2 regions of the Paenarthrobacter sp. NPDC089988 genome follow, and region 2 is predicted to be linked to the other one. Evidence: predicted binding sites of a transcription regulator. Region 2 holds the regulator's gene; the other holds the start of a gene.
The links. The regulator Rex, encoded in region 2, represses fermentation and respiration genes when NADH is low (regulators of the CRP and FNR family bind a similar motif). The targets are predictions, from matches to a motif close to CTTGTGAANNNNTTCACAAG.

Region 1 (14,295 bases), on a different contig from region 2:
CCTTCCAGGTCCAGGACGACGGCCTGGACCACCAAGCCGTTATGCCGGAAGGGATCCCGGATCCCGAATCGCTTCCGAGCACCGCTGAGTTGCTCTCCCGCTACGACCATCCCCTGGCCCGCCACATGTCCTCCGAACGCCCCTTCGATGTACGGCACATCGACCCCGCCCTGTACGTCTCACCGCCCACGGAGCACGTGGCCACCAACGCTGTGTGGATGAAGACCATGGGACCCCTGCCGGATGATCCACAGCTGCACGTTGCTGCGTTGGCCTATGCGAGCGATTACACCCTGTTGGAACCGATCCTGCGGAAGCACGGCCTGGCGTGGATGACGCCGGGCATGAGCGTGGCCAGCCTGGACCACGCCATGTGGTGGCACCGCCCGGTCCGGGTGGATGAATGGATGCTCTACGTCCAGGAGTCCCCCAGCGCCCAGGGAGCCCGTGGACTTTCCACGGGCCGGATCTTCAACCGCGACGGCGTGCACGTGGCCACCGTGGCGCAGGAAGGCATGGTCCGGATTCCCTGATTTCCGTCTTCCCCGGAACAACAAAACGGCCGCCCCTTCCGGGACGGCCGTTTTTGTTACCGGCGTTCTAGTCGCGGGTCAGGCGACGGTGGGTCACACGGTGCGGCTTCGCGGCGTCGGGACCGAGGCGCTCAACCTTGTTCTCCTCGTAGGACTCGAAGTTGCCCTCGAACCAGTACCACTTGGAGGGGTTCTCGTCGTCGCCTTCGTAGGCCAGGATGTGCGTCGCCACCCTGTCGAGGAACCACCGGTCGTGGGAGACCACCACTGCACAGCCCGGGAAGTCGAGCAGGGCATTCTCGAGGCTGCTCAGCGTCTCGACGTCGAGGTCGTTGGTGGGTTCGTCAAGGAGCAGGAGGTTTCCGCCCTGCTTCAACGTCAAGGCCAGGTTGAGGCGGTTGCGCTCACCACCGGAGAGGACACCGGCCTTCTTCTGCTGGTCCGGACCCTTGAACCCAAAGGCTGAAACGTAGGCACGCGAAGGCATTTCCACCTGGCCCACCTGAATGTGGTCCAGGCCATCGGAGACAACCTCCCACAGGGTCTTGTTGGGGTCGATACCGCCACGGGACTGGTCAACGTAGGAAATCTTGACCGAGTCGCCGATCTTGAGGTCGCCGCCGTCGAGCGGTTCCATGCCCACGATGGTCTTGAACAGCGTGGACTTGCCCACACCGTTGGGACCGATGACGCCCACGATGCCGTTCCGGGGCAGGGAGAAGGACAGGTCCTCGATCAGGACGCGGTCGTCGAAGCCCTTCTTCAGGTCCTTGGCTTCGATCACCAGGTTGCCCAGGCGGGGTCCCGGCGGGATCTGGATCTCTTCGAAGTCGAGCTTGCGGGTGCGCTCTGCCTCGGCTGCCATCTCCTCGTAGCGGGCAAGACGGGCCTTGGACTTGGTCTGGCGGCCCTTGGCGTTGGAGCGGACCCATTCCAGTTCCTCGGTGAGTCGCTTGGCAAGCTTGGCGTCCTTCTTGCCCTGGACCTCGAGGCGGGCCTTCTTCTTCTCCAGGTAGGTGGAGTAGTTGCCCTCATAGGGGTACAGATGGCCGCGGTCGACTTCGGCGATCCACTCAGCCACGTGGTCAAGGAAGTAGCGGTCGTGGGTGACGGCCAGGACGGCCCCGGGGTACTTGGACAGGTGCTGTTCCAGCCACAGCACGCTTTCGGCGTCGAGGTGGTTGGTGGGTTCGTCCAGGAGCAGCAGGTCCGGCTTCTGGAGGAGGAGCTTGCAGAGCGCCACGCGACGACGCTCACCACCGGAGAGCACGGTTACGTCCGAGTCGGCCGGCGGGCAGCGCAGTGCGTCCATGGCCTGCTCGAGCTGGGAATCGATATCCCAGGCGTCGGCGGCGTCAATGGCTTCCTGGAGTTTGCCCATTTCCTCAAGGAGGGTGTCGTAATCGGCGTCCGGGTTGGCCATTTCCTCGGAGATCTCGTTGAAGCGCTGGATCTTGCCGTAGATTTCGCCTACGCCCTCCTGGACGTTGCCCAGGACCGTCTTTTCCTCGTTCAGCGGCGGTTCCTGCAAGAGGATGCCCACGGTGTAACCGGGGCTCAGGCGGGCCTCACCGTTGGACGGAGTGTCCAGTCCGGCCATGATCTTGAGAATGGTGGACTTACCAGCACCGTTCGGGCCAACGACGCCGATCTTGGCACCGGGGAAGAACGACATGCTGACATCGTCCAGAATAAGTTTGTCGCCAACGGCCTTGCGGGCCTTGGTCATCGTGTAAATGAATTCCGCCATGCCGTTAAATCTAGTGGCTTGGCGGGCAGAACTCACATTCGGACGAAGCGGGCGAAGCTATCTCGCGTCTCCGATGAAGCATTTTCCAGTGGCCAGGACAGGAAGTACCGTCACCACCACGGCACCATCACGGATCTGTCCCATCACGCAACTGCTCCCGGTAAGCGCCGCCGCTTCCATGGCGTCCACGTCAAGGCCAGTGGGGGTCCGGCCGGCGGACACCTCAACGTTGTCCTTTGGGATGCCCGCCGCCACCAAGGCGGCACGTACCGCTTCCTGGCTGGGCTTGGGGGTGGTGGACACGAGGTTCCTGAGGGTAATTTCCACGGCTTGCGCCGTCGCCGTCACAGCAGGATCTGCAGTTGTTGCCGCGGCTGTTGATGCCGGCGGGACGGCTGGCGCTACGGCCTGGGCTGTGGTCTGCTGCGCTGGGTTGCTGGCCGGCTGCGCAGGGCTGCTGGCCGGCTGCGCAGGGTTTGTGGACGGCTGCGCTGGTGCGCAGGAAGCCAGTGCCGCCGCGAACACCAGCCAGGACAGCAGGACTCCGCCCAGCCGTTTGGACCTACCGTTTTGCCGGATCACTGCGCTCCCCCATTCATCACATGGCCATTCTGCCATTCCACGGGCATCCCTTCGGGCGTAGCGTTGCCCTGACCCAGGGGTTTTGGACCAATCGGATGCATCTAAGGACGAGGGAGGCGCACCGTGAACGCACAGATTCCGGATGCGGAAGCCAGAGTGACGGTCGCTGCGGAGCGCGGCGACGTGTGGAAGGCCCTGACCGACCCCTCCATCATCAGGAAGTACTTCCTCGGCACCAACGTGGAGACCACCTGGAAGGTGGGCGATCCCATTACGTACTCGGGTGAGTACAACGGCAACTCCTACGAGGACAAAAGGCGCCGTCCTGGAGTTCGAGCCCATGGAACGAGTGAAGACCACACACTTCAGCCCTTCAACGGGACTGCCGGATGCTCCGGAAAACTACCACACCGTTGAGTATCGGCTGGCAGACGCGGGGCAGGGAACGTCCGTAACCATTGTGCAGGGAAACAACAAGAGCACAGAGGAAGTGCAGCAGTCCACCGCCACATGGGGCATGGTCCTGCAGAACCTCAAAGAGCTTCTTGAAGCCGGAAAGCCGGGCCAGTAAGCAACGATCCCCCGGAACTCGTGGTGAGTTCCGGGGGATGCTTGCGCCCCAGGAGGGAATCGAACCCCCGACCGGCGGATTAGAAGGCCGCTGCTCTATCCCCTGAGCTACTGGGGCGTACGGGATCGCCGGACAGCTTTGGCTGCTTGGCGCCACATAGAGTTTACAGTGCATTCCCTGCCCCGGCGGCCAAACGCGCGCCCCAGCCGGCACTGGCCCTCCACAGGCGCTGGTTTGGGCCCGGTTATTCACATAGGCGCCCGAGGGAGTGCCTCTACTCTTGCGGCTGGCCGAAGCTGAAGGAGCCGGAAAGGCAATCTCCACTTCGGAAAGGACCGCAATGAACGACGTCATCACCCTCCGCGGCTTTGTAGCTTCGGAAGTCAAGAGTTCCACCACAATCCGCGGCACATCCACCGCTTCGTTCCGGCTGGGGACGACCGAGCGGCGCTACGACCGGGCGAACAACACCTGGGTGGATGGGAACACCAATTGGTACACGGTACAGTCGTTCCGCTACTTGGCTGGGCACGTGGGCTGCAGCCTCAAGAAGGGCCAGCGCGTCATTGTGGTGGGCCGGCTGCGGCTCAGGCAATGGGAGCACGAGGGCAAGATCTACCACGTGGCCGAGGTGGATGCCGAGGCCGTGGGGCACGACCTCATGTGGGGCTCGGCGAACTTCACGCGGATGAGCGCAACCTCCCCGGCACCGGAGGTGGCCCCAACGGATACCCGCCTGGACCTGGCAGCCGGGACAACGGCCCCTCGGCCGGATGGCTCCAGCGAGGACTGGGAAACCGCCATGGACGGGTCCACTCCGCCTGCAGACAGCGAAGACGCCAGTGGCACGGAAGGATCCGAGGATCCGGACAGGCTGCTGGTGAACACGGAGACCGGTGAGCTGGCGGACGCCGTAGCTTGATGCCAGGCCGGGCTACGTCCAAGGGGCATAGGTGGGATCCGGTCCTAAAGTTGAGGCATGCACAACACCGAACTCCTTGAGGCGATCCGTTCAACCCTCCGGTCGGCGGCGGACGCCGATCGTGGACGGGGCGCCCAGGCGTACATGAAGTCGGAGATGCCATCGTTGGGGGTGAGGGTCCCCGAAGTCCGCCGGATCACGAAGGAAGCCGCCAGGCAGTTTCCGCTCGTGTCGCCGGAAGATGTCCGCCGGGCAGTGCTGGATTTGTGGCGCAACGCGGAGGCCCGGGAGGAGCGATACGCCGCCATCGACCTGACGGGTCTTCCGCTGGTGAAGGAAGACCTCGGCATGTTGCCCCTGTATGAGGAAATCATCAGGACCGGGGCTTGGTGGGACCTGGTGGACGGCGTTGCCCACCGCCTTGGAGCCCTGCTGTTGGCGCATCCGGAGATCATGAGGCCGCTGCTGGTTAAGTGGTCCGCGGACCAGGACATGTGGATTCGACGCTCTTCCATCACGGCGCAACTTGGTGCCAAAGCGAAGACTGACACCGCGTTGCTGTCCGTGGTCATCAAGGCCAACCTTGCGGATAAGGAATTCTTTATCCGCAAGGCCATCGGTTGGGCGCTGCGGGAGTTCAGCAAAACGGACCCCGCCTGGGTGAGGGCTTTCGCGGCCGAAAACGCTCCCGCGCTCAGTCCCCTCTCCACCCGGGAAGCACTGCGGTTGCTGTCCGCACGGCCAGGAGGGCAAGGCGGCGTCAAATGATAGGGCGGAGTCCCGGCTCGTCACGCTTGCGGAACAGGCTCTTGGTCTTTGGGTCCACGAAGATCAAGTAGACGGCGAAGAGCAACGCGATGATGGCTGCGGCATTCCGGGCCAGGGTCAACGCCAAGCCGAGATCCTCGCTTTGCAGGTACGGGAAGACGTCCAATTGGTCGGAGATGGCGTAGACCATGAAGAAGGAAACCACAAAGTACACGGCCTTGACCTGCCAGTCGTTGCGGATCCCGGTCACGGCAAACAGCGGTATCAGCCACACGACATACCAGGACTGGATCATGGGTGCCAGCAGCACTATCGCCGCGAAGGCCAAAGTGAGACGACGCATCAGCCGGTCGTAATCTCCGCGGAACACCAGCCACCCCACAGCGACAAGCATCAGGAGCTTTCCGGCGTCGTAAACGTATTTGGCCATGCCCCAGCCATCAAGTCCGAAGACGTTGAAGATGGAAGCCACTATCAGTCCGATCAAGCCGACAGGGGCATACCAGATCCACACGCTGCCTGGCGCGGAGAGGCCCTTGATCCACCCGAACCCATAGCCGTTGACGAGTCCCATGGCGTAAAGGATGCCCAGGGTCAGGGCTGCCGTCAGGAACCAGAACAGGATTTTCCGGGGCCAGGATGCGCCCTTGCCCGCCCACAACAATCCAATGAAGGGCAGGAATACTACCGTGATGGGCTTAACCGAGATGGAGAAGGCCACCAAGGCGATACCGAGGACCACCCTGCGGGTTGCACAGTAATACAACCCGGCAAGCGCCAAGCCGATCATCAGGGCATCGTTGTGGACGCTCGCAATGAAGTTGGTCAGGAACAGGGGGTTTGCCGCAGTCAGCCACAGTGCGCGGTGCGGGTTCACTCCGTGGAGCTCAGCCAGCTTGGGGACGTAGATGATGCAGAGAATGACGCCTGCCACCGCAACGAGCCGGAACAGCATAATGCAGGCTTCAGGTTGGACGTTCGTCACCCAGACAACGAATTGTTCTATCCACAGGAACAACTGCCCGTACGGAACGGGCGCCTCGGTCCACATTTTGTCGGCGCCCAGTTGGAAGTAGTTGGGCAGGGCCGAGATGCCATTCTCGTAGGGGTTGATTCCCTCGACCATGAGGCGGCCTTGGCCAATGTAGGCGTACACATCCCTGCTGAAGAGGGGAACCGTGAACATCATGGGCAGGCCCCAGGCCACCACGGCCTTCAAGGTAGCCTTGCGGGCTTCCAGCCCCCACACCCTCACACGCTGGCCGAGCCTCAACCATGCCCTGACCAACAACATTCCGCCGATGGCCAGAAGGACGATTGACAGCCCAACACCAAGGCCTTCGGTCCGCATCCAAATGAACAGCGGCAGCCGCCTCAATTCCGATACCGGCGCGAGCCAACCGACTCCCAAGGAACCGAAGACGAGGAACATGGATCCGATGAAACCGGCTATGAGCGGGGAACGGGCGTTGTCCACCTCGGCAGCTGCGGCGGCCACGGGCGCCGCAGCTCTCCCGGCCTTCTGGGCGGCGGGTACGGGCACCGTCATGTGGTTTCATCCAATCGTTTGCCCGTTGATGTTTCGGGACGGAATTACGAATCTCCGGAGGTGGGTCACAGCAGGAAAAATGACACTGCCGTGCCCAAAAATCGTACCATCGGAGCACTTGCAGGAACCTGACCGATAGGCTGGGCGCGTGCCTATTACTAATGAACGCATCGTCTGGATCGACTGCGAAATGACCGGCCTGGACCTCGTCAACGACGCCTTGATCGAAGTGGCGGCGCTCGTGACCGACTCCGAGCTCAACATTCTTGGCGATGGCGTGGACGTCGTCATCAAACCTGACGAGGCAGCGCTGGAGCAGATGAACGACTTCGTCCGCGACATGCATACACGCTCCAAGCTCCTCGACGAACTCCCCCATGGCAAAACGATGGCCGAGGCCGAAGCCCTCGTGTTGGAGTACATCGAGAAATGGGTTCCGGATCCCCGCAAGGCGCCCCTTGGCGGCAATTCCGTGGGCACCGACCGCATGTTCCTGGCCCGCGACATGCCCAACGTGATTGAACACCTGCATTACCGCGTGATCGATGTCAGCACCATCAAGGAGCTCTCCCGCCGCTGGTTCCCCCGCGCGTACTTCCAAGCACCGGCGAAGCACGGTGGCCACCGGGCGCTCGGCGACATCAAGGACTCCATCGACGAACTCCGCTACTACCGCGAGGCTGTCTTTGTGCCTGCCCCCGGACCGGACACCGCAACCGCGCAGCGCATTTCCAAAGAGACCACAGCCTCGGCGGAGACCCTCAAGGCCGTCGACGAAGTGTGATCTGCGTCATTTTTTGGGGTTTTTTCGGTGAAACCGGCAAAAGTGGACTTTGAACCCCCAAACAGCAGGTAAGCTATTTGTCGTTGCCTTCACGGAAAGCCGGTCAAACGGTCGGACCAGTAGGCGCATGGTGGGCGTAGCTCAGTTGGCAGAGCGCCTGGTTGTGGTCCAGGAGGTCGCGGGTTCAACCCCCGTCGCTCACCCCACCGGGACAGGCTGGAAAGCCGGTTTCCCAAAGGCCGCACCGGATTCCGGTGCGGCCTTTGTTTGTTGGTCCACTCGTGGCTCCTGCCGGAGTCACCACGGGCCGCAGCCACTGAGTAAGGAAGTACAGACATGACGGTCCTGCCAATCACCATCTGGGGCGAACCTGTCCTCCACCGCCGCGCCAGCGAAGTGGAAGTCTTTGACGACGAACTCCGCCAGCTGATCTCGGACATGTTCGAAACCAATGATGCCGCGAACGGAGTCGGCCTCGCGGCACCCCAGGTCGGCGTGGGCAAGCGGATCTTCGTCTACAAGTACGCCAATGATGACGACGCGCCGGACCAAGGCGTCCTGGTCAACCCTGTCCTGACCCTTTCCAAGGTGTCAGGCGCCCTTCCGGATCCAGAGGAGCATGTTGAAGGGTGCCTGTCCTTCCCAGGTGAGCACTACCCTCTCCAGAGGGCCGAATGGGCCCGCGTCCAGGGCTTCGATGGCGACGGAAATCCGGTCGAGTTCGAGGCAACCGGCTGGTTCGCCCGCGTCATGCAACACGAGTTCGACCATCTGGACGGCAAGCTGTACGTCAACCGCCTCGTGGACCGCTATGCCAAGAAAGCCATGAAGCAGGCGAAGAAGAGCGGCTGGGGAGTCCCGGGGCTGACCTGGATGCCCGGCGTCGACCCCGATCCGTTCGGGCACTAACCCATGACCGCCGCAGACCGCGCGCAACTGTTCCAACTCCTCGACATCACAGGCGAGGATGCACGGGAATGCGCGGACCTGCTCGCGACCACTCCCGGCCCCGGCGTCCAGCAGGCTCTCGAGGCGCTGCAGGCCAGGCTGGGGACCTTCCCCTCGGACAGCATCGCCTCCAACGGACCCACGGAATCCGAATGGATTGCAGCGTTGCTCCGGTTCGCGCCGGTGGTCCACTCCTATCATCTCGATTTGGGCATCAGCCCGGACATCTCGGCGGCGTCCCTGGCAGACCTCGGACTCCAAATGCGCATTAACAGGCGCGTCCACGGCCGGTTCGGCCTGGACACCTGGGGCTGGCTGACCCTGCACATGGCCGGCAACCTCTTCCGGCTGGGCAGGCTGCAGTTCCACCTGGTCCGCCACGAGTCACGGGGAGCCAACGACGGGCAGGAACGTCCATGGGTCCTGGGCGTCCACATTCCCGAAGCCGGGGCTCTCTCGCCACCTGCCGTTGACGCCAGTTTCAGGGACGCGAAACTGTTCTTCGCCGGCCATTTCCCCGACAAGCCTGCTGTTGCAGCCACCTGCGAGTCATGGATGCTTGATCCGTACCTGGTGAACCACCTTCCGGAGAGCAACATCGCGTCCTTCGCCAAGCGTTTCACCCTTGACCGCTGCACCGACGCGCCCACGGATGCCGTCTACTTCACGTTCCGGCACCGAGGGCTTGAGGGCCTGGACGCCCTGCCACGCGAAACCTCACTGCAGCGCGTGGTTCTGGAGCGGATCGACGACGGCGGCACCTGGCAACTGGGGCATGGTCACCTTTCCTTGTAAATGGTCTGCTGCTCCGGACAAGCGGCCAGGACCCGCTTCATCGCGTCCTTCTCGGCCTGTGTGACCCACAACTTGTAAGCCGTTTTCACCGAGATTTGCCGGGCCACATAGTGGCAACGGAAGTTCTTGTTGGGCGGCAGCCACGTTGCGGCATCTCCTGCGCCCTTCTTGACGTTCGCGGGTCCGTCAGCGGCAATCAGGTTCAGCGGATCGTTGGCCAGCATCTGGCGTTGCTGGGCAGACAATTGCTTGGCCCCCTTCTGCCAGGCGTCGGCCAATGCCACCACATGGTCGATCTGGAGGAGTGAACTGGTGTCCTGGCCCCTCCGGAACGAAACAGAGGCGCCAGTGTACGGCTCTTGGATTTCCCCCGCGGCGATTTTGCAGGTGGATCCAGTGGTGAACTCGACGCCCGCGAGATCGCGGCGGAGGATATCGTTCCTGGTGTCGCATCCGTTGCGGTCGACATCCTGCCAGGCCGGGCCGAACGCGGTGCGGTCATAGTCACTCTTCGACGACCTGCCCTTCACTTCGAGCTGGTCAAGGGCCTCCGACGCTTTCCGGGCCGGGACGCGGACTGCCCCCGGGAGCGGCTTCATCCAGGCGGCATCAAAGACGGGCGCCTCCGTAGGGCCGGCGACCCATGGGCCCACAGCGTCGAACTGCCCGGCGGTGAAAAACCAGGAAAGTCCACCTACGACGGTGGCGGCCAGCAGTCCCAGGATGGTCCAGGCCTGCCGGGACCGACGGCGGGCACGCTTGTAGGCAGACCACGTGATACTCAAGGGGCTCCGTTCAGTCGGGGTGTACGTTGCCCTTCGAGCGTAGGACAAGGCACCGACAACGAAGCCGCTGTCCACAGTGTGCAGGGAGAGTCACACTGTGGATGGAGGATGGCTGGCTTATTGCTCGCGCATCACGCGCTGCAGGTCTTCGGCTGCCACTGCCAGGAGACCCCGCAATTGCTCAACGCGCTCATCCGTGACATCGCCGGCAGCATTGGCCGCGACGGCCTGGTCCAGCAGTTTTTGTGCCTGCTTGTGGTTGGCCTTGGCCACGTCCAAGGCGTGTTCCAGCGTGGTTTCGTGCTCCAACGTAGATTCATTTTCCATGACCCCATTGTGAGCAGGTTTCCCGGCTGATTCCAGTAACCCAGCCGGGAAACCCAGGTAACACTTTGGCTTAGGCGTTGGCTGCCTCAAGCACCGCGATAGGGGCCACGATGTCGCGGGCGGGGAACGACGGCGGGTTGACCCCTGCCATCTCCTCCATCACGCGGACAACCTGGCAGGAGTAGCCGAACTCGTTGTCGTACCAGACGTACACAACCAGGTTCTTGTCGTTGGAAATCGTGGCGAGCCCGTCCACGATGCCGGCCCGGCGGGACCCTACGAAGTCCGTGGAAACCACATCCGGCGAATCGATGTAGTCGATCTGCTTGCGCAGCTGCGAGTGCAGGGACATCTCGCGGAGGTAGTCGTTCACTTCGTCGCGCGTGGTGCCGTTGGCGAGGTTGAGGTTGAGGATGGCCATGGACACATCCGGCGTAGGAACGCGGATGGCGTTGCCGGTGAGCTTCCCCTGCAACTCGGGGAGGGCTTTGGCTACGGCCTTGGCTGCGCCGGTCTCCGTGATCACCATGTTCAGGGCAGCGGAGCGTCCGCGGCGGTCGCCCTTATGGAAGTTGTCGATCAGGTTCTGGTCGTTCGTGAACGAGTGAACGGTCTCGACGTGCCCGTGGATAATCCCGAACTTGTCGTTCAGTGCCTTCAGCACAGGGGTGATGGCGTTGGTGGTGCAGGAGGCGGCAGTGACGATCTTGTCTTCGTCGGTGATGTCGGACTGGTTGATGCCGTGCACGATGTTCTTGAGGTCGCCCTTGCCGGGAGCGGTCAGGAGGACGCGGGCAACACCCTTGCTCTGCAGGTGCTGGGAGAGGCCATCGGCGTCACGCCAGCGTCCGGTGTTGTCCACCACCAGTGCGTCCTTGATGCCGAATGCGGTGTAGTCCACCGTGGCGGGGTTGTCAGAGTAGATCACCTGGATCTGCACGCCGTTGGCCGTGATGGTGTTGGCTTCCTCGTCCACCCGGATGGTGCCTTCGAAGGAACCGTGGACGGAGTCGCGGCGCAGCAAGCTGGCGCGCTTGACGAGGTCGTTCTCGGCACCCTTGCGCACAACGATCGCACGGAGGCGCAGCCCGTGCCCGCCGCCTGCCTTTTCGATCAGGAGGCGGGCGAGGAGACGGCCGATGCGGCCAAAGCCATAGAGGACGACGTCGGTGCTGGTGCGGTCGTCCGCACCGCGCTTGCCCACAACGTCAGCCAACTCCGCGCGAAGGAACTCGTCCAGGGAAACAGAGCCGTTCTCTGCACGGTACTTTTCGGTCAGGCGCGCGATGTCGATCGCCGCAGCGCCGAGCTCCAGCTCAGCCAAGGCGTTCAGCAGGGGCGCGGTCTCTTCGAGCAGCAGCTCTGTATTGCTCATCCGGCGGGCGAAGCGGTGGGCCTTCAGGATGTTCATGGTGGACTTGTTGATCAGGCTTCGGCCGTGGATGCTGGTGACCACGTTGTTTTCCCGGTACAGCCGGCCGATCACCGGAATCATGGCCTCGGCGAGGGCCTCCCGGCCCATCCACTTATCAAGACAAGAATCTGACGTCTGGCTCACAGAACTACCTTCCTTGGGTCAACCACATACGTCTTCGTATGCAGATGGCGTCGGCCGCCCGGAGTAGTCCTGCGGCACATGCGCTGCGGGCTTCGGTCCACCCACGGCGCCTTGAACGAGAGCAAAGAAAATCCGCCGGCTGCGAACGCAGACCCGGCGGCAGAACTTCTACGTTCAGTAACTATTCTAGGGCGGGATCACGGCGCAGTGGCCGCCCGGATGCGTGAAATCACTCACACGGGTGTCCCGTAGACTCCCGGTGTGAATCATCCAGTGCGGCGCGAGCTGCTCCGCCAAGCGCTCCTGGCCCGAAAGGGCGGCCGCATCGGCACCGGCGGCCGGGGTGCCGTGGCCCTGCGTTTCGACGACGGCGCACGCGACTTCAGGGACAAGGTGCTTCCGCTCCTGGTTGAGCGCAACCTGCCGTTCACCCGGGTCACCACCACGCAACGGATCGGCACCGTGCCCACCGAGAGCGATACCTGGCAAAACATCCAGCACTACTGCCTCCAGCACGGCGGCGAGGTGTGGAACCATGGCGCCACCCACAAGGACGCGTCCGGGGACGACGCCTTGCACCAGGAAATCGTGGGGGCACTGCAGGATCTCCGCAGTTTCCTGCCCCGCATACCGATCGACTGCTTCGCTCCCCCGGGCGGTTCCAGCATCCGTTATGACGGCCATATGCCTTCCCGGACGGTGGCAGCCTGGGCTGGAACCTTTGCAGGCAGGCTGATCAACGACTTCCACGCCCTGGCCTCCGGGTATTTCCCGGACAGCTATTACAGGCCGCTGGATGGCGTGCTGCGGGACGGGCAGAACCACTACAGCCTGGACCTGTACACGGAGGCAGCTCGGGCAACAGCTTTGGTGGACCGTGCCCGGGAGTGGAGGGCCGGCGTCGTCATGATGTGGCACGCCAACAACCTTGGCGTCAAGGACCGGCAGTCCATGGAGGCGTTCACGGCCACTCTGGACTATCTCGTAGAACAAAGGGACCAGGGTTCGCTGTTGGTTTTGACGGTATCAGGGCTGGCCGCGGCCGACGCCTCAAGCACGCATCGGGACAACATCCTGGTCACGGATTCGGGCAACCCCTTCGCGGAATCCATCCCTTATCCGCAGTACCGGCAGAACATTCCCGGCTCAACCCGTGAGCTGACGGCTACAGTCTCAGCACCCGCAGGGACAGCCGTAGCATCGGTGATCGGTGAATCGACACGCCACCATGTGGTCCCGGTTGGGGGCACCTTGTACCTGCGCCATCTGGCAACCGTCCCCCTTGATGTGAAGTCCTTGGATATCGCGATCAATGCGGCCAGCCGGGACGTCAGGCTCGTCCCGGTCTAGGCAACACTGCGTACGGGGCCACATAATGCTCCCGTTACGCTGCGAAGGTGAACAAACTCTCAGTACTGGCTGACCACAGCGATGGGTCCGGGAACAGCATCGAGTGTTCAAGGGCCATTGAAACCGGCATCGCGGTGACCTTTCGAGGCGGGAACAACCGCATTATCGTCGCGGAGGGCGCCCGTATTGCCAAGCTGCAGGCCGTCTTTGACTGCGACAACGGCACGCTCATCATCGGCCCCAGCAGCAAGTCGCCGTTCAGCATGAACGTGCGGATCGGCCAGGATTCAACGGTACGCACAGGTGCAGACCTGACCACCACCAGCGTCGCCGTGGTCAGCGCCGTGGAGGGAGCCGCCGTCACGTTCGGCGACGACGTCATGATCGCCAGCAGCACCCAGTTCCGGACCGACGACGGGCACCCCATCTTCGATGTCGCCACCGGCCGCCGCGTCAATCCTGCCAGGGACGTCGTCATTGGCAACCACGTCTGGTTTGGGGGCCAGGCTGTGGCCCTCGGCGGCGCACACGTGGGCGACGGCTCGGTGATCGGGTTCCGCAGCGTGGTGACCGGGACTGTTCCCAACAACGTCATCGCCGTGGGTTCACCTGCCCGCGTGGTCCGGCGCGACGTGGCATGGGAAAGGCCGCACCTTTCCTTCACCAGTCCCCCGTACAAGCCGGATGCCGCGTCCGTTGCCAGGAGCGAGGAGTACTGGAACCTGACTGCGGAGGATGTCCCCATCTTCGAAGAACTCAGCGGCTGGCACGACCACCATTGACAGGCGGGATGTGGATGGGTTGACCGATACGCCGGGTTCTGTCATCCCGAGCCGTTACCGGCATGGGAGTGGCGGCCATCCATCTACGAACGCCGTTGCCGACGCCCTCCAGCAGCCTACCCGGACACTCGGGCGGGCAGCCCTCGAACGTGTCCTGTCTGGCCTTGCTCCGGGTGGGGTTTACCTAGCCTCCCCGGTCACCCAGGGAGCTGGTGGTCTCTTACACCGCCGTTTCACCCTTACCTGCCAACCAACCGGTGCAGGCACCGATCGGCGCAGGCGGTCTGTTTT
Region 2 (14,295 bases):
CAGGAAACAGGCTACGAAAAAGGTAACGAGCGTCGGTGGGGAGGGGTGGTTTGGTGAGAGAGGGTGCGGCTGGAGGGGTGGTTTGGTGAGAGAGGGTCGGTGGGAAGGGGCGGTTTGGTGAGAGAGCGTCGGTGGGGAGGGGTGGTTTGGTGAGAGAGCGTCGGTGGGGAGGGGTGGTTTGGTGAGAGAGCGTCGGTGGGGAGGGGTGGTTTGGTGAGAGAGGGTCGGTGGGGGGAGGTCAGCGGGGGCTGCGGAAGCGGCTGAATCCGCGCCACAGGCCGTAGATGGCGCCGCCCACGGTTGCTGCCTTCAGTCCGAGGGTGGCTGCGCGGCGGCCCGAACGGAAGTCGTACACCGGCCAGTTGTTCTCGCGGGCGTGCCGGCGCAGGCGGGCATCCGGGTTGATGACCACGGGGTGGCCAACCAAAGTGAGCAAAGGGATGTCGTTGGCGGAGTCGCTGTAAGCCCAGCAATGGTCCAGGTCCAGGCCCTCGCGGTCCGCAACGAGCTGGACGGCCACAGCCTTCGCCGGACCGTGCAGGATGTCGCCCACGAGCCTGCCCGTGTAGGTGCCGTTCTCGATCTCGCCGACGGTTCCCAGCGCGCCAGTCAAACCAAGTCGCGAGGAGATGACGGTAGCCACCTCGATCGGAGTGGCTGTGACGAGCCAGACTTTGCGGCCAACCCGAAGGTGCTGTTCGGCCAAGGCCTTGGTACCCGGCCAGATCCGCGACTCGATCATCTCGTCATAGACCTCTTCGCCCAGGGCCTTGATGTCGTCGACCGAAATGCCTGCAGCCAAGGTCAGCGCGGAGTCTCGGACGGCATGGACGTCTTCCATGTTTTCGCCACGAATCACGAACTTGAACTGCTTCCACGCGAAGCCCGCGGCCTGAGAGAGTGTGAAGGCCTTGCGCTCGTACATTTTGCGGGCCACATGGAAGAGGCTGGCGCCCTTCATCAGGGTGTTGTCGACGTCGAAGAAAGCAGCCTCGCCGGTGTGCTGCGGCACTTTGGCGTCTGCGAGCGCAGCGGCGTCCTTCTCGTCGGGCATGCCTTGAGTCTAGTCAATTGCGGGTGCCTCGCGCTTCGCGCGTCATGGGCGGCCGCCGCGTTGGCGCTGCCGCCGCAGCCGGTAACGTTGTGTCATGCCTATTCCCGACGTCGTCCTGCTCACCAAAGCTGACTGCCACCTGTGTACCGCGGCGCGTGCCGCCGTCGAACGCGTCACCTCAGGCCTGGGCGTGCAGTGGAGCGAAACATCGATCGATGGCGACGTCGCGCTCCGCGAGCGGTACGCCGAGGAGATTCCCGTGCTGTTGGTGGACGGCGTACAGCGCGACTTCTGGACCATCGACGAGCAGCGCCTCACCCGTCTTTTGAAGAAAGCGCTGGAGGGCTAAGGGCGCGCTCACGCAAGGAAATGGCTTTTTGTTGAGCCCGGTCAAGAGCCCTAGAGTGGAACAACAAGCGACGCAATGGAGAATACCGTGACTGCGCTGGAACCGTCACCGGAAGCAACAACCGGGGACAACGAACCTGCCGCCAAGCAGATCCCGCCCGCGGCTGTGGCCCGGATGACCCTCTATTTGCGTGCGCTCAACTCCCTCCTTGCCGAAGGCGTGGAACGCGTTTCCTCGGATGCGCTGGCTGAGGCCTCGGGCGTCAGTTCATCGACGCTCCGGAAGGACCTGTCCTACGTCGGCTCGTACGGAACCCGCGGAGTGGGCTACGAGGTCCAGTACTTGAGCCGGCACATCGCCGCTGCCCTCGGGCTGACACACGACTGGAAAGTGGCAATCGTCGGTGCCGGTAACCTCGGCAAGGCGCTGGCCCGGTACGGCGGCTTCGAATCCCGGGGGTTCGACGTAGTGGCCATCTTCGATGCCGACCCCATGGTGATCGGCAACGAGGTGGGCTGGCTCAGGGTCAGCGACTCGGCAGAACTTGAACGGGTCCTGGAGCGCACGCACACCAACATGGTGGTGCTCGCGCTGCCGGCGACGGTGGCCCAGGAAGTATGTGATCGCGTGATCGGGGCCGGAATCCGCAGCATCCTCAGCTTCGCCCCCGTGCTCCTCCAGGTACCGCCGCACGTCAACCTTCGCAAGGTGGACATGGCCACGGAACTTCAGATCCTTGCCTACCACGCACAACGGGCGCAGACACCGGGCCAGGCCGTTTAGCCTTCGCCGGGTCCGCGCCCGCTGATCAGTTCTGCTTGGGTTAGCGGCCGTACGGGTTGCCGAACGCCTGCTGCTTGCGGAAGTACGGTGCCGACGCCGGCAGGTACAGCATGACGATTGCCGCGACTCCCAGCAGGATCACCAGCAGCTGCAGGATGCCGTACGTTGCGCCGAACTGGAACAGGCCGGTCAGGCCAAGGACCGAGATGGCGGCGAAGACGGTTCCGAGGATACGGGCCCAGTTCTTGCCCTTGCGGACAGGGAATGCCACCAGCGCATAAAGGCCGAGGGACACGATGGCGCCGATGATGGCACCAACGGTGATGGCTCCCTTCATTCCTTCAAGGGAACCTTCGGGGAACTCAGTGCCCTGGGCTGCTGCCTGCTGGACCATGGAATTGATGAAGGCGTCCGAACCCGTGGTTGCCAGGAGCAGCGAACTGATAGCCGAGAGGATACCGGCGGCCACGATCATCCAGAAAGCGATGTTGACCATCTGGGGGACCGTGCTGGGTCCCGGCTGCTGGCTGGGCCAGTTGGTGTCCTGGCCGTACTGCGGGGCGGCCTGGCCATAGGGCGATCCGGGCTGCTGGCCGTAGGGAGAGGGCTGTTGGCCGTACTGGGGAGCCTGCTGACCGTACTGCGGCGCGGACTGCTGCCCGTACTGGGGAGCGTTCGGAGCCTGCTGGCCGTATTGCGGCGCGGACGGCTGGCCGTACTGCGGAGCATTGGGTTCGGACTGCTGTCCGTACTGCGGCGCCGAAGGCTGGGACCCCTGCTGCTCCGGAGTGGAGTCGCCCGGGTTTGACGGCGGGTAGGGAGGGTTGCTCATGGCATTCCTTTGCTTGGTCGACGGCTGATACTGCTGGGGTCAACAAGAACAAAATGCCCCCACCATGGTTCTGAATCCACCGTACCCCCAGCCTCCCGGTGGTACGGAGGATCACACGCAGGAATTTCCCGCGCGTGGAGAAATCATCACGCAGGCGTACATAGCCGTACTCCTGCATGATGAAGGCCGCCGCCTCCGTTGGGAGGTCCGCGGCCTTCTTCACCGCTGGTCTTAGTGCACGATGTCTTAGTGCACGACGGCGGTACCCGGGTTCCGCGTCAGGCGGTGCCCTTGACTGCCTTGAACCAGAGCTGCGAGTTCGGGAGCCACATGAGGACGACGGCAACGGCGCTGACCAGGAAGCCGAACCAGTTGCTGCCCAGGCCCGCGCTGGGACCGCCCATGTTGATGGAACCAAAAATGGCCAGAAGCAAAGAGACTGCTGCAAGAACCGTCAGGGCCAGCCGTGCCCACTCTTTGCCTTCCTTCATCTTCATGGCCAGGACAACCTGCGCTGCTGCGACGGCAAGGCTGATGATCAGCAGGATCAGCGCGACAGCTGCCAGCCCCGGTATGAAGGCGAAGGCCGCGATGATGGCGAAGAGTCCGATCAGCCCGAACAGCAGGCCGAGCAGTCCCGAAATCACCCAGATGAAGTAGGACACCTTCAGCTCCGTTGGCAGCCCCTGGACTTTGAAGATGCCTGAGAAGCCGCCTTGGGGGAGGACATCGTTGAAATTGCGCGGTCCGTCGGTGGGCATTTCGAAGTGGAAACCACCCTGCTGGCCCTGTCCCGGCTGGCCGGGACCCGGCTGCTGGTACTGGGGCTGCTGGTACGGGGGCTGCTGGTTTTGGCCGGGCTGCTGGTATTGGCCCGGTTGCGACGGCGGCTGGTAGCCCTGGGATGGTTGGTAGCCCTGCGGAGGCTGGTAACCCGCAGGAGGAACATTGCCGGGCTGCTGTGGCTCGGAGCCGGGCTGCTGAGGCTGTGGTGCTTCGTCTGGGTTACTCATGGCATCACTGTAGACCGCGGGTTGAGGGTTGCATAGGAAATTCGGGGCCAACCCGCAGCCAAATACCGGGTATTTGCCGAACAATGGACGGGTGATTTCCGAGCATGCGAAACGGCGCCCCCGCACACCGAAGATGGGCGGGGGCGCCGTCGGGCCGGTTCCAGCGATAAGGCTAGGCAGCCGGTGCAATGAAGGCGAGTTCAAGGTTGATGACAACCTTGTCGCTGACCAGGACGCCTCCGGCTTCCAGGACGGCGTTCCAGGTAAGGCCGAACTCCTTGCGGCTGATGGTGGTTTCACCGGAGACGCCTGCGCGGGTGTTGCCGAACGGGTCCACGGCCACGCCGTTGAACTCGGTCTCGATGGCAACTTCCTTGGTGACGCCCTTGATGGTGAGATCGCCCACCAGGTCGAAGCCGTCGCCGTTGGCCTTGACGTGGCGGGAGACGAACGTGATCTCAGGGAACTTCTCCACATCGAAGAAGTCCTCGCCCTTGACGTGGCCGTCGCGGTTGACGTCGCCCGAGTCGAAGCTGGCGGTCTGGATGGAGGCGGTCACCTTGGAATCGGTCAGTGCCTCGCCAACTTCCAGCGTGGCTTCGGCTTCCTTGAAATGGCCGCGGACCTTGCTGATGCCTGCGTGGCGCACAGTGAAGGCGATCTCGCTGTGGGAGTTGTCCAGGGTCCAGGTGCCGGTGGAGACGTTGGCGGGAAGGGTCATCATGGTGTTGCTCCTAGGTGTTAGGGATGGATCGTTGGGCTTGCCCGGCTGACCTGATCGAGCTGTTTACTTGAAGAGTCAACCGAGCTTCGTGTCCAGTATAAACATGCATATGCATCTTTTATTCCAACTTCCCGGAACATTTTCGGAAAACTTTGAGTTCTACTAGCGGTAGAAGATTTCAGATCGCCCCGCATCTTTGAGAAACTGGTAAACATGCCCCAAGCAACTGTCCATCTGCTTCGCCATGGCGAGGTCCATAACCCCGATGGCGTCCTGTATGGTCGGCTGCCTGAATTCCACCTCTCCGAGCGCGGCCGGGAGATGGCCCGCATGCTGGCCGAGCACTTTGTGGTGCGCGCAGACCAGGGCGCCAGGATTGTCCATTTGGTGGCCTCGCCGCTGACGCGTGCCCAGGAAACCGCCATGCCCACGTCCGAGGCTTTGGGCCTGCCCATCACCACGGATCCGCGGATCATCGAAGCGGAAAACCACTTTGAAGGCCTGCACCCCACGCGGAGCGAGTTCCTGAAGCCCAAGCACTGGTACTACTTCCGCAACCCAATGCGGCCCTCTTGGGGCGAGCCTTACAAGGAGCAGGCAGCGCGCGTCATCGCCGCTGTGCAGGATGCCCGGCTCAAGGCCATCGAACTCGGCGGCGACGGAGCCGAAGCCATCATGGTCAGCCACCAATTGCCCATTTGGGCCACCCGGCTCTCAGCCGAAGGCCGCCGGTTGGCCCACGATCCGCGAAAGCGGGAGTGCACCCTGGCCTCGCTTACCTCCCTGGTTTTCGACGACGACGGCACGGTAGCCCGCGTGGAGTACAGCGAGCCAGCCGCTGTTCTCCTGCCCGGTGCCGCCAGCACCCCGGGAGCGTGAAAGGGAACCGTGGATAAGAAGAACATCTCGCGCCGCGGCGCGCTCTCAGCCGGTGGGGTCCTGCTTGCCGGGCTCACCATGGGACTCTCGGCCTGTGCCCAGCCGGACTCCCTGGCAGACCAGGCCCGCAAGGGCGACAACAAGAACTACGTTGCAGGCGACGGATCGGTCACCGAGTTCGCAAAGGCGGACCGCAGCGCCCCCGTGGACCTCAAGGGCACCCTTTTCAACGGAACCGCAGTGACCCCGGATGTCCTCAAGGGCAAAGTCACCGTGTTGAACTTCTGGTTCGCTGCCTGTGCCCCGTGCCGTGTGGAAGCTCCGCAACTGGAAGCCCTCCACCAGGAATTCAAGGACCAGGGCGTGCAGTTCTTCGGCGTCAACCTTCGTGATGAGAAGGCAACCGCCGAAGCTTTCGACAAGACCTTCAACCTGACGTACCCGAGCTTCAATGACAAGGATGGGGCGGTCCTCCTGTCAGTGTCCGGCATTGTTCCTCCGAACGCCGTTCCCACCACCCTTGTCCTCGACAAGGAAGGCAAGGTTGCCTCCCGCGTGCTCGGCGAGATTGAAAAGAGCACCCTCAAGGCCCTCATCACGTCCGCAGTGGCCGAGTAGTACCCATGAACAGTCCCTTTGCCGAGACCATCCTCAATGGATCATTGCTCCTGGCCGTGCCAGTGGCCTTGTTGGCGGGGCTCGTTTCCTTCCTCTCTCCGTGCGTCCTCCCGCTGGTGCCCGGTTATCTTGGCTACGTCACGGGGTTGAGCGGGGTTGACCTCCAGAAGCAGCGGCGGGGCCGCATGCTGGTGGGCATTGGCCTGTTCGTCCTGGGTTTCTCGGTGATTTTCGTTTTGCTGGGCGGCGCCTTCGGCCAGTTGGGCACGTTGCTCACCGGACCGCAGAACGCCTGGATCACGCAGTTGCTGGGCGTCCTGGTGATCATCATGGGCGTCGTCTTCATGGGCGGGTTCGCGTGGTTCCAACGCGACGCCAAGATCCACGCCAAACCGCCCGCCGGCCTGTGGGGCGCTCCACTGCTGGGGTTGACGTTCGGGCTGGGCTGGGCGCCGTGCATTGGGCCGACGTACTCCGCTGTGCAGTTGCTGAGCATGTCCGGGGGATCCTCGGCTGCGAAGGGGGCGCTGTTGGCCTTCGTGTACAGCCTGGGACTGGGGGTGCCCTTCCTGCTGATCGCCCTGGCCGTCCGCCGCGGCATGGGCGTCATGTCCTTCTTCCGTACGCACCGCCTGGCGATCCAGCGCGTAGGCGGCGGCATTTTGATTCTGCTCGGCATCCTGATGGCCACCGGCGTGTGGGGCCACTGGGTGACCGAGTTGCAGTACTGGTTCCAAACCGATGTGAAGTTGCCGATCTGATGAGCGAGTCCGTGAAATCCAAGAACAACGCTGCCGAGGGCACTGACACAGGCAACCCCGGCGAGGACAAGCTGAAAAAGGCGAAGTCCGATGCCGCGCTGCCCACCCTGGGCATCCTGGGCATGCTCCGGTGGGCCTGGACCCAGCTCACCAGCATGCGGACCGCGCTGTTCCTGCTGCTCCTGCTGGCCATTGCGGCAGTGCCGGGTTCGCTGTTTCCGCAGCGCCCGGCCAACCCGGTCACCGTCACGGACTGGATCAAGAACAACCCCACGTTCGGGCCCTTCCTTGATGCCCTCCAGATGTTCGACGTGTACTCGTCGGCGTGGTTTTCGGCCATCTACCTCCTGCTTTTCATCTCGCTGATCGGCTGCGTCACTCCGCGTGCCATTGCGCATTACAAGGCGATGAAGTCCCAGCCGCCGCGCACGCCCAAGCGTTTGTCCCGGCTGCCGGAGTACGGCACCTTGGCGCTGCCCGCCGACGCCGGGATCCCGGCGTCGAAGGCCATCACCGATGCCGCCGGGCTGCTCAAGAAGCGCGGCTACCGCGTGGAGGTGCGGGACGCCGACGGCGCGCTGCCGAGCCTCGGTGCCGAGCGCGGCTTCACGAAGGAAGTCGGAAACCTGGTGTTCCACACCTCGCTCATCGGCGTGCTGGTCTCCGTGGCCATCGGCGGTCTGTTCGGCTACAGCGGCCAGCGGATCCTGGTGGAGGGCGAGACGTTCGTCAACACCTTGGTGGGCTATGACCAGTTCTCGCCGGGAACCAACTTCCAAAGCGCCTGGCTGCAGCCGTACTCAGTCCGCTTGGACAAGTTCCAGGCGACCTTCGACAGGGAATCGCCCAACAAGACCGGCCAGCCGATCGACTACACGGCCGAGGTGACCACCAAGGAGAACCCTGATGCCCCCGAGCAGAAGGAAGTGCTGAAGGTCAACGACCCCATTTCCCTGGGCGGGACCAGCCTGTACCTCACGGGCAACGGCTATGCTCCCGTGGTCACCGTGCGCGACGGCGCCGGCAACATCGCCTTCCAAGGCCCGGTAACCGCGAAGGTCCAGGGCGCCAACTACTACTCATCGGTGGTCATCAAGGTTCCCGACGGCAAGCCGGACCAGCTCGGTTTCAATGGCTTCTTCCTGCCCACCGAATTCAAGTCCGAAGACGGAATCTCTTACAGCGGGGATCCCCAACTCATCAACCCGACGCTGACCCTGGACTCCTACTACGGCGACCTGGGCTTGGACAAGGGCGTACCTCAGAACGTGTTTGAACTGGACGTGAAGGATCTGACCCAGCTGAACGGCCGGAAACTCGATACCGGTGGTATCTCGCTGGCCTTGGGTGATACCGCCACTCTCCCGGAGGGCAAAGGCAGCATAACCTTCGACACCGTCAAGAAGTACGTGGGCGTGGACATCCACCACAACCCCGGCCAGTTGTACGCCCTGATCTTCGGCCTGCTGGCCGTAGGCGGCCTGGTCCTGTCCCTGTACGTGGGACGCCGCCGCGTCTGGGTCCGCACCGGAACCCACCAGGACGGCCGGACCATGGTTGAATACGGCCTGCTGGCACGCGGCGAGGACCACCGCCTTGCCGGGGAGGCCGCCGCGTTGCGCGAACTCTTCGCCCGGGAATGGCGGGTGGCCGACACCACCGAATCTTCCCACTCCGTCTCTTCCCCAACCCTGAAGGACCAGTAATGCCCGCTATCAACGAAACCCTGGGCCAGTACAGCGAGCTGTTCATGCTGCTGGCCGCCGGCACGTACACCGTGGCGTTCATCGCGTTTGCGTGGGACCTGGCGAAGAGCAGCAAAACGCTCCGGGCCGTCGACCTGAAGGCGGCCGCCAGCGCTACCGCCGGGAAGGTGGCCGTCGCCGCCGGGCGGGTCGGCCTGGGTGCCTCGGACACCGCCGGCCCCGCAGACCGTGGCGAGCGTCCGACGTCGGGCACTACCGTTTCGGAAGCCACTGCGGCAGGTGACATGAAGTACGGCGGCGAACGCCGTGCACCCGCGCGCGTCGCCGTGGCTCTGACCATCCTTGGCGTGCTGATCCACGCCGCAGGCGTGGTGACGCGTGCGCTCGGCGCGGGCCGCGTGCCGTGGGGCAACATGTACGAGTTCCTCACTACCGGTGCATTCGTGGCCGTGGCCGTGTTCCTGATCGCACTGGTCCGACGCGACCTGCGCTTCCTTGGCACGTTCGTGATCGGCCTGGCCATCATCATGCTGGTGGCCGCTTCGGTGGCTTTCTGGACTCCCGTCGGCCACCTCGTGCCGGCATTGCAAAGCTACTGGCTGATCATCCACGTTTCCATCGCCGTGTTGTCCTCAGCACTCTTCACCCTGACGTTCGCCATGTCGGCGCTGCAACTGCTGCAGTCGTACCGGCAGAAGAACCTCGCCGCGGGCCGTCGGGACAACCTGGCCTTCATGCGGGTGGTCCCCAATGCGCTGAGCCTTGAGAACCTCTCCTACCGCATCAACACGGTGGCTTTCGTGGGCTGGACGTTCACGCTCATGTTTGGCGCGATCTGGGCCGAAAAAGCGTGGGGACGCTTCTGGGGCTGGGACCCCAAGGAGGTCTGGACCTTCGTGATCTGGGTTGTCTACGCCGGCTACCTGCACGCCCGCGCCACCCGCGGGTGGACCGGAACCCGTGCGGCCTGGTTGTCGATTGTGGGCTACGCCTGCGTGATCATCAACTTCACGCTGGTGAACACGGTCTTCAACGGATTGCACTCCTACTCAGGGCTGTAGGCCTTCCAGTGGCCTGAACTGGGCCTTCTCCATCGAGTCGACTATCACTTGGAGAGAGCCCGGTTGCGGCCCAAAAATTAAGCTGTCGCCCGCCAAGGGCAAGTGTTACCTTGTTTGGACCCCGCTTGTGATGAAGACCGCATGCGCCATGCCATGTTCTTTTTCGAGGTAACCATGAGCTATGTTCTCGCCATTGACGTCGGGACAAGTTTCACCGCGGCAGCCGTGCTCCGGCCCGCCCAGGGTTCCACCGGTGCGCCGGAAGTGCTCCCCCTTGGACTCCACGGAAGCGCCGTGCCCTCCGTCCTTTACTACGCGGAGGACGGCCGGGTCCTGGTAGGCGAAGCTGCCGAGCGCCGCGGCCTGGACGATCCCCGGCGCATGGTCCGGGAATTCAAGCGGCGCATCGGCGACCCGGTTCCCCTGGCGGTGGGGGAAGGGTGGATGGCGCCTGAGGACGTCTTCGCCGCCATGGCCCGGTGGGTGGTGGCCAAAGCCGAAGAGCGCGAGGGCGGTCCAGCTTCCTCCATTGTCATGACGCACCCGGCGTCCTGGGGCCAACACCGCATCTCGACGGTCCTCGCGGCACTCAACGTCGCGGGACTGCACGATGTCAGCCTGATCAGTGAACCCGAGGCTGCGGCCCTGCACTACGCTTCACAAACCCGGGTTGAGGATGGCAGCACCATTGCGGTCTACGACCTCGGTGGCGGCACCTTCGATACCGCGGTCCTCCGCAAGGCTGGAGCCAATCGGTTTGAACTGATCGGCCATCCGGACGGCATTGAAACCTTGGGCGGCGCCGATTTCGACGCCGCTGTTTTGCGTCACGTGGTGGCCCATCTGGGAGACGCCGTCCATGCCCTGGCCGCGGACGATCCTGCAACCCTTTCGTCGTTGTCCCGGCTCAAGAGGGAATGCCGCGAAGCGAAGGAAGCGCTCTCCCTGGACAGCGAGGCCAGCATTTCCGTCGCGCTTCCGGGCAGGCAGCAGGCCATCCGGCTTGTCCGTTCCGAGTTCGAGGCGATGATCGAGCCGCAGGTCCAGGACACCCTGGATGCCCTTCGCAGGAGCCTGCAGGCCGTCCAGGTGGAACCTGAGGACCTGACAGCCGTTCTGTTGATCGGTGGATCGTCGCGTATTCCCTTGGTGGCCGAGCTGGTCTCGGCGGACCTTGAGCGGCCCGTGGCGGTGGATGCCGATCCGAAGTCGTCCATTTGCCTGGGCGCGGCCCTCTCAGCGAGCCCGGCCCTCTCAGCGAGCCCGGCTCTTTCGGCGAACCCCGCCGTTTCCGGTGGCTCCGCAGCGCCGACGGCGGAGGGTGGGCCAGCGGACCGTGAGGCTGCGACCGTCGCGGCAGGTTTTCCTGCCATGTCTGGTCACCGCACCCGGGGCGCGAACCCGGTGGCGCGTCCCGGCGTCGTGCATGGACGAACGGCACTGTCCGCGCTCAAGCAGGCGGCAGCGGGTACGTCGAAGGCAGGGCGGCACGCCCCCGGATCGCGGGTCCGGATGACGGCCGCCGCGGCGGCCGCAGCCACGGTGCTCACGGTCATTACCGCGACGGCTGCGCAAACCCCGGAGGGCGGTGGCCTGATCTCCCTGTTCGCGTCGCAAGCAACTGATGTGATGCGCGACGGCGGCAAGCAGCCCCAGAGCGCATCGGCCGGTGGCGCTGCAGCCGAACCAGGATCGACGCCGGCAAGTGGCCAGACGGGCAAGGGCCTTGATGCCTCTGCCAGGACGGCGCGTACGCCCGCTGGTACCGGACAGACGGGGACGGGGCAGAAGGGGTCGGGCCCGGCAGGTGGCACTGGAGCCGGTATGGCCGGGAGCGGCACAGGCGCCGTCGCTGGAGCGCCTGCTGGCGGGGCCGGCGCGGCCATTCCGGGTGCCGGTACACCGACGTCCGGCCCTTCTGCTCCGGGTCCCTCGGCTCCGGGCACGTCCACTCCGTCTCCAACGACCCCCGGTGGCGCGGCAAGCGGTCCGGCTCCCGATCCCACCACTCCGCCAACGCAGCCGACCACGCCTCCGGTTGTAGTCCCCACGACACCGGCCGATCCGCCGCCCACTACTGTCCCGGATCCTGTGACGCCTGCACCCGAGCCCACAACCCAGGCGCCCCCGGTCACCGAGCCGCCTGTAACCCAGGACCCCCTGCCGTCGGATCCGCCGACGGAACAGGTACCTGCTCCAACACCACCCGAGACCAGCCCGAGCCAAGATCCCGCCCTGACCGCGGAGGCCTAGGGATGAGCGGGGAAGGCCGTACAGCCGAGGGACAGGGCGAGGCAGCACCTGCCGGCCGCGAACCTGATCTGAAGGGCACTACCGAGTTGGTTCGTGAGCTGCTGCTGGCCTTGGCCGTGGGGTTCACGTTGCCCTCGCCCCTGCCGGACTCGCTTGAGGGACGCGGCGACCTTCCACAGCTCATCGACACGGCGACGGAAGCCGGATTGCTGTTTCCGGACGGCTCGTTGCTCGGGACCGTACAGTACGCGCTGCTGAACAGCACCCCGGACACCGCCATCCACGCACTGCAGCGCGAACTTGTGGATAAGTATGCGGCGCACGGGCGGCCCTTGGGAGAGCTGGCCCGGGAACTCGCCCGCGGCGGTCTTCGGGATGCGCGCGTTGCAGAAGAACTCGAACGCGCAGCGGACCTGGTGTTGGACTCGGACCCGCTGCTGGCCGCCACCTTGTACGCCGAATCGATCCTGGCCGGTGCCAACGAGATGTCCAAGGCCGCGCGGCGCGCGCAGGCGGCGGCGGCCGTTGGAGACCTCGATGCCGCGGGCCGGATGGTGGACCGGCTACTGGCGTTGCCCGAGCCTCCGGACATCCGGCTGGGCGTCGATGTGGCCGCAGCCGTGTGGGCCCAGCGGGGAATGCTGGCCCGCAGTGCCGATACCTACAAGTGGCTGGGACCTGAACGGACAGGCTCCTCGGCGTCTTTGGGAGCCTTGGCCATGATCGGATCTGGCGACGCCGACGCGGCCGGGGAACTGCTGGCGGGGTCCGCAGCATCCGGTTCGCCCACCCTCCTGGCCGTCGCGCTTTCCCTCATGGGTGAAGGTCTGCGCCGAACGTTGGGGCCCCTGCCGGAGCTTGGCCTTCCTGACTTGATCAGGGCCTCGGACATGATGAATGCGGCGGGCGCCGGTGTCCCAACCCCCGAAATTCCCGCGGTCCTGGCTGCCCTTGTGGCCCTGCATACGGGGGAGCCCGCAGTTGCCGGTACCGTGGTTCAAGCGGCGTTGGCGGCACAACAGGGCGGCGACTCCGCACGGCCACGACTTTTCCTGATGCAGGCGTGGTGCTCCATGCAGCAAGACAACCCGGACGACGCCAGACTGGCCATCAATGAGGCCGTCAAAGCCAATCCCTGGAACTTCACGCCCAGGGACCAGTTCCTCCATGCGGCCCTCGAAGTCGGGCTTGCCAGGCGTGGTGGTGAAGTCCACGAACTGGTCCTCGCATGGGACCGCGCACGGGAGGCGATGATGCATGTCTCCGTGGATCTCTTCAGCCTCCTGCCGTGGGGAGAACTGCTCATCACAGCTGCCCGGTTGCGCGAAACAAGCCGCATCTCGCACTACGTGCAAGGGGCCTGGGAGCTCCTGGACCGGCTCGGGAACCCGGGATTGTGGTCCGTTTCGTTGCATTGGTCGGCCGTCCAGGCCGCCCTTCTGAGTGAAAGCCCGCAGGAACTGGCTCCACACGCGGCCGCGCTGGTGCGGGCCGCAGAGCACAGCCACTACGCAGGGGTGCTGGCTTCCAGTGGTAAAGCCTGGGTTTCCGTCCTCGCCGGACGGTTCCAGGCTTCCGACGTCGAAACAGCGGCCCGTGGGCTGGCCGCCGTCGGAATGCCTTGGGAAGGTGCGCGGCTGGCGGGCCACGCCGCAGCCCGCGCCGACGAGCGCCGGGACATGGTGAAACTCTTGGCGTGCGCGCGGGATATCCACCCCCAGGGAACCGGTGGGCAATCGGACGTGGGGGAAGAGCCTCCGGGGATAGGGGCCGGCCAGGCGGGGGAACCATCCGGACTGAGTCCGCGCGAAAAGGAAGTGGCGCGGCTGGTTCTGGAAGGCAAGACCTACCGTGAGATCGGCGATGCGATCTACATTTCGCCCCGAACCGCCGAACACCACGTGGCCCGGATGCGGCGCCGTTTAGGTGCGGAGAACCGCTCCGAACTGCTGGTTCGCCTCCGTTTGGCGTTGGGGGATGGGCACCCGCCCTACGAATGACACCCCTGCACCCCCTAACGGAAACCGGCAGCATCCCCTAACGGGTGGCCCGACGATAGGGGGACCGCACCCGATGCCCCGCCCATCCGCACGGCCATAGTTTGGACCCAAGCCCGGCAACGGCGCCGGGCGTTTTCCCACCAACACAGAATTTGAGGGAGCGTTCCAATGCCAACACTCGCACAACAGCTCGTACAGTTCCTGATGAGCCTGTTCAACAACCCCGAAGCCGCCGAGGACTTTGTCCGTGATCCGGAAGCCG

Region 1: a site for Rex is predicted at 12,093-12,112, ahead of ACIPV6_RS01045 (glyceraldehyde-3-phosphate dehydrogenase). Genes of this name have one in related genera too.

What each region holds. Positions count from the first base shown of each region.
Region 1 covers NZ_JBIVGD010000001.1:217,925-232,219, reverse strand. Annotated here, with positions in the region: gene ACIPV6_RS01115 (acyl-CoA thioesterase) at 1-533, shown strand, start outside; gene ettA (energy-dependent translational throttle protein EttA) at 601-2,283, opposite strand; gene ACIPV6_RS01105 (DUF6993 domain-containing protein) at 2,341-2,901, opposite strand; partial or broken gene ACIPV6_RS01100 (SRPBCC domain-containing protein) at 2,989-3,436, shown strand; tRNA gene ACIPV6_RS01095 (tRNA-Arg) at 3,481-3,553, opposite strand; gene ACIPV6_RS01090 (single-stranded DNA-binding protein) at 3,777-4,358, shown strand; gene ACIPV6_RS01085 (DNA alkylation repair protein) at 4,416-5,126, shown strand; gene mptB (polyprenol phosphomannose-dependent alpha 1,6 mannosyltransferase MptB) at 5,119-6,675, opposite strand; gene orn (oligoribonuclease) at 6,824-7,459, shown strand; tRNA gene ACIPV6_RS01070 (tRNA-His) at 7,590-7,665, shown strand; gene def (peptide deformylase) at 7,796-8,368, shown strand; gene ACIPV6_RS01060 (acyltransferase domain-containing protein) at 8,372-9,202, shown strand; gene ACIPV6_RS01055 (HNH endonuclease family protein) at 9,187-9,987, opposite strand; gene ACIPV6_RS01050 (hypothetical protein) at 10,105-10,314, opposite strand; gene ACIPV6_RS01045 (glyceraldehyde-3-phosphate dehydrogenase) at 10,385-11,872, opposite strand; gene ACIPV6_RS01040 (polysaccharide deacetylase family protein) at 12,134-13,222, shown strand; gene ACIPV6_RS01035 (acyltransferase) at 13,270-14,004, shown strand; RNA gene rnpB (RNase P RNA component class A) at 14,016-14,295, opposite strand, start outside.
Region 2 covers NZ_JBIVGD010000015.1:62-14,356, forward strand. Annotated here, with positions in the region: gene ACIPV6_RS16965 (HAD family hydrolase) at 239-1,054, opposite strand; gene ACIPV6_RS16970 (glutaredoxin family protein) at 1,149-1,403, shown strand; gene ACIPV6_RS16975 (redox-sensing transcriptional repressor Rex) at 1,479-2,186, shown strand; gene ACIPV6_RS16980 (hypothetical protein) at 2,492-2,761, shown strand; gene ACIPV6_RS16985 (hypothetical protein) at 2,797-2,994, shown strand; gene ACIPV6_RS16990 (hypothetical protein) at 3,297-4,031, opposite strand; gene ACIPV6_RS16995 (YceI family protein) at 4,204-4,752, opposite strand; gene ACIPV6_RS17000 (histidine phosphatase family protein) at 4,969-5,634, shown strand; gene ACIPV6_RS17005 (TlpA family protein disulfide reductase) at 5,713-6,252, shown strand; gene ACIPV6_RS17010 (cytochrome c biogenesis CcdA family protein) at 6,258-7,013, shown strand; gene ACIPV6_RS17015 (cytochrome c biogenesis protein ResB) at 7,013-8,719, shown strand; gene ccsB (c-type cytochrome biogenesis protein CcsB) at 8,719-9,780, shown strand; gene ACIPV6_RS17025 (Hsp70 family protein) at 9,922-12,033, shown strand; gene ACIPV6_RS17030 (LuxR C-terminal-related transcriptional regulator) at 12,036-14,033, shown strand; gene ACIPV6_RS17035 (IniB N-terminal domain-containing protein) at 14,202-14,295, shown strand, end outside.